DNA from 2 places in the Paenibacillus sp. OT2-17 genome. Region 2 is predicted to be linked to the other one. Evidence: riboswitches for the same ligand, from Rfam matches in the RefSeq annotation. Region 2 holds a riboswitch; the other holds the start of a gene.
What was found. A riboswitch is a leader RNA that binds a small molecule or an ion and turns the genes downstream of it on or off. The one in region 2 is predicted to bind glycine.
Positions count from the first base shown of each region.

Region 1 (2,201 bases), on a different contig from region 2:
AACCGCTCCTGCGCACTGATGAACACACCAGGGATAACCCCACATGAGCCTGCGGTAGGCGTGGCGACAATACGACCCATGGATGCATTTACCTCCGACACAGAGAGGGCATAAGCCATGGCGAGCGCGGAGGCATCGCCGGAGCAGGTTTCCCCTGACCGCAGATACTCGGCTAGGCGCTTGCCGTCACCGCCCGTCAATCCACTGCGGGATACGGTGTCTTGTGTCTGACCGCGATGAACGGCTTCCTTCATGACTTCATAATAATCAGACATTTGGCGAAAGATTTCTTCCTCCGTTGTATTCGTCTCTTGTACCTGCTCTTGAATCATCAAGCGGCCAATTGTGGTGGATTCTTCAGCGCATAAAGCGCTGATTTCATGCAGATGGCTAAACCGCATCGGATTCAGCTCCTTTTTTCAAATTAATCATCTTAATTTCATACATATGAGGTAAAGAACGCAGTTCCGCAATCAGTTCAGCTGGAGCAGAACTGTCCGTTTCAATGGCGGTGAGTGCTTCACCATCCCGGCCTTTGCGATCTACGTGCATATAGGCAATGTTAATGTGGGCCGCGCCCAGCGCTGAAGTTATCGCGCCCAATGTACCGGGCTTATCCGAGTGGAGAAGCACCAGCGTAGGCAGCTCCCCAGTCAGATTGACCCGGAATTCGTTGAGCTGCTGGACATGGATGCTGCCGCCGCCGATGGAGGAGCCCAGCAGTGTGCGCTGATCCTCGCCCTTCCACAGCTCGAAACGGACGGTGTTCGGATGAGGCGCGGGGAGTCCGCTGACGGCGAATTCCACGGCCATCCCGGCTTGCTCTGCCCATTGCTCGGCATCCGGAATCCGGTGATCGTCCGTATCGTAATTAAGCAGCCCTGCGATGAGCGCCAGGTCTGTACCGTGTCCTTTATACGTGTCGGCAAAGGAGCCGTACAGCGTCATGCGGGCACGGTCAGGCTGCGTCCCGAGCCAGTGCCGGGCAACGCGTGCGAGCCGCACCGCGCCTGCGGTGTGTGAACTGGAAGGTCCGGTCATGGCCGGACCGATAATAGAAAATACATCTTTGAAACGCATGGTGTGGCCCCCTGTATGTTCTAATACCATACTATATGGTATTTCCGCGTCTTTGCGCGGTTATGACGGTTCCTAATGCTGACGCACAATGTGAGCACAAAAAAGGACAGGATAAGGAAGTTTCCCTTATCTCTGTCCTCGTTACCTGAGAGTTTCGTGCGGTGTTCTTACCGCCTTACCCCTTGGGTGGCTTGCGCTCTCTCCAGAGTTGCGTCAGATGACGATACATGGACCTGAGAGATTATCCGCCAGCCGGGTGCTGACGCCTTGCTCCTTCGGTGCCGCCAGAGTGTAGGCTCCCTGGACAGACTCTCCCGTCATCTTCATTCGCGTATACCGTTCTACATGTCTTTCTTAGCGTAATGTATGCCGTGCTCGGTGTCAATCACAGGTTTAATTTTTACATAAACAGGTGCGTTTCCAATAAAAAAGATTAAAATTTACATAATTATGGATGAAACCAGGAAGGAATTAGAAGATTGGCGGCTAATCTGATAAAGGACAAGTATATTTATGGAAATCATAGGAGGGATATTGACGTATGGTAAAAGGCTTGCGATTCACAGGTTCACGCTTAAAAGGGATGTTGCATCTAGCAGCGATCGTATCACTGCTGATCGGGATCTTCGTTCCATTCGGTCAGGTCAAGGCAGAGGGAGCATTGACAGTAGCCGAAGCACTTCAAGGCCAAAGCAGTGGAGGTACGGTGACGGTGGAAGGCTACATCGTCGGACATGCTACCGGATCGAAAACGGCTAACTTTTCTTCTCCGTTCGCGAATGATTTTAACGTACTGATTGCCGATCAGGCAAATGAACGTAATACGTCTAATCTATTGGATGTACAGCTGACTTCAGCGTACAGAGGGCAATTTGGGCTGTCAGGCCATCCTGAGCTGATCGGCAGCAAAATTCGTGTGACGGGTACACTCGGCGCCTACAATAATTTTGGTGGAGTGAAAAGTCCAAGCGATGTTGAACTGGTGAGCGGAAGCGATCCGGGGGAACCAGGTGAACCTGGCAACCCGGGTCAACCCGGTACTACATTGCCGGATGGAAAAGGCAAAAAGGTGCTGTTCGATAATACGCATGCACAGACCGCTGGCGCAGCAGATTGGGTCA
Region 1 covers NZ_WUDQ01000007.1:15,461-17,661, forward strand. The annotation lists gene sdaAA (L-serine ammonia-lyase, iron-sulfur-dependent, subunit alpha) at 1-401, opposite strand, end outside; gene sdaAB (L-serine ammonia-lyase, iron-sulfur-dependent subunit beta) at 391-1,080, opposite strand; glycine riboswitch at 1,292-1,407, opposite strand; gene GRP75_RS03785 (DUF6359 domain-containing protein) at 1,622-2,201, shown strand, end outside.
Region 1: linked by a shared signal. The riboswitch ahead of sdaAB (L-serine ammonia-lyase, iron-sulfur-dependent subunit beta) and the one ahead of GRP75_RS09400 (alanine/glycine:cation symporter family protein) in region 2 are both predicted to bind glycine.

Region 2 (2,201 bases):
GACCGCTACCAAAAGCCGCTGTTTATCGTGGAAAATGGCCTAGGTGCTTATGATAAGGTGGAAGAAGACGGATCTGTGCATGACACATATCGTATTGATTACTTGCGTCAGCATATTGTTCAAATGAAGGAAGCAATTGCCGACGGTGTTGATCTGATTGGTTACACCAGCTGGGGTCCTATCGACCTTGTGAGCATGTCTACTTCCGAAATGTCCAAGCGCTACGGATTTATTTACGTCGATCTGGATGATGATGGTAACGGAACGCTCAAACGCTCCAAAAAGGACTCATTTAACTGGTATAAAAATGTGATAGCAACCAATGGTGAAGAATTGTAATTTCATATCATCTCGGGCGGGTATAGCAGAGGACATCCTAAGGATGCAATCTGCTGTACCCGCTTTTTTGATAGACACAATAATAATATTTCAGAGGGCTTCACAAACTTTTCACTTGTAATAAGCTGAAAGTTTTCTGTATAATGAATAAAAATTTCATATGTCTGGTTGATGTTTGCGGGAGATGGAACGAAGGTTCCGACCGAAGGGGCAAAACTCTCAGGTGCTTAGGCTGATTACAGCAACAAGCGGGGACCGTAAACGGACAGAACTCTGGAGAGACCCTTAATTGGGCGCCGAAGGTGCACCGCAGAGAACATCTGCTTAAACTCTCAGGCAAAAGGACAGAGACGCGAATAACCTGTGACAGGGAATGCCCTAGGCTTTTTTATATTAGAGGCAGAAACCTGCGCAAGATGGTTGTATTTTTTCGTGCCTTTAACCTCTCCAGGAGTCGAATCAGCGGATTTGACTCTTTTTTGTTTTCTAATATGCTGGAGGAGCGGGTTGAAATGAATTTGGTACATGTGTTAGAAGCGATTAGTAGCTGGATATGGGGGGCGCCTCTCATCATTCTTGTCATGGGAACGGGGTTATGGCTGACCATACGTTTGAAGATGCTGCAGGTATTCCGCCTGCCCCTAGCGATCAAGCTGATCGGTAAAGCCCCGAATGAAGGCAGCGGGGATGTAAGTAGTTTTGCGGCTTTGAGTACAGCGTTGGCGGCTACAGTTGGCACAGGAAGTATTGTCGGCGTAGCAACAGCCATTAAGCTGGGCGGGCCGGGTGCCTTGTTCTGGATGGTCGTTGCAGCCTTTTTTGGGATGGCGACGAAATATGCGGAAGGTGTACTTGCGGTAAAATACCGGGTGAAGGATCGGAATGGGCAATTTTCCGGCGGCCCGATGTATTATATTGAGAAAGGTCTGGGACGCCGTTTTAAACCGCTGGCGATGCTGTTTGCTTTTTCGGGCATGCTGGTAGCGTTGTTCGGGATTGGAACGTTTCCGCAGGTCAAAGCGATTGTATCTTCGACCGAAAACAGTTTTGGCGTTCCGCCCATTGTAACGGCACTGATTATTGCTATCCTTACAGGACTTGTTACTATTGGAGGACTCAAAAGCATTGCCAAGGTATCGACGAAGGTCGTTCCTTTTAAAACAGGCTTGTACGTACTGATCTGTCTCATCGTACTGATTCGGTTTGCTGACCAACTTCCTGCCGCAATTGCGCTGGTGCTCCATTCGGCATTTTCAACTACATCTGCAACGGGCGGATTTGCCGGAGCTACGATTATGCTGGCGATGCGAAGTGGGGTAGCCAGAGGTATTTTTGCCAATGAGGCCGGATTGGGAAGCGCACCGATTGCAGCTGCAGCTGCCAAAACCAAATGGCCTGCGGAGCAAGGGCTAATTTCCATGACAGGCGTGTTTATTGATACGATGGTTATTTGTGTGATGACCGGGTTGACGCTACTGGTTAGTGGTGTGTGGAGCGGGCCTACCGATGCGGGCCTGATGACTCAGCAAGCATTTTCCAGCGCATTCCCGCTGGGGGCAGAACTGCTCACAATCATTCTGATTATGTTTGCGTTCACCACCATGCTCGGCTGGAACTATTACGGGGAACGCTGTGTTGAATATTTGCTTGGGGTCAAGTGGATTAAGCCATACCGCTATCTGTTCATCCTACTGGTTGCCGGGGGCGCGTTCATTAAACTGGATGCGATTTGGCTGCTGGCAGATATCTTTAACGCAATGATGGCTTTCCCGAACCTGATTGCCCTGCTCGGCTTATCAGGAATTGTAGTCGCAGAAACCCGAACCTATATGGATTCTCTGAATTCTAGTAAGAAAAAGGGC
Region 2 covers NZ_WUDQ01000042.1:9,230-11,430, forward strand. The annotation lists gene GRP75_RS09395 (glycoside hydrolase family 1 protein) at 1-339, shown strand, start outside; glycine riboswitch at 508-584, shown strand; glycine riboswitch at 603-697, shown strand; gene GRP75_RS09400 (alanine/glycine:cation symporter family protein) at 852-2,201, shown strand, end outside.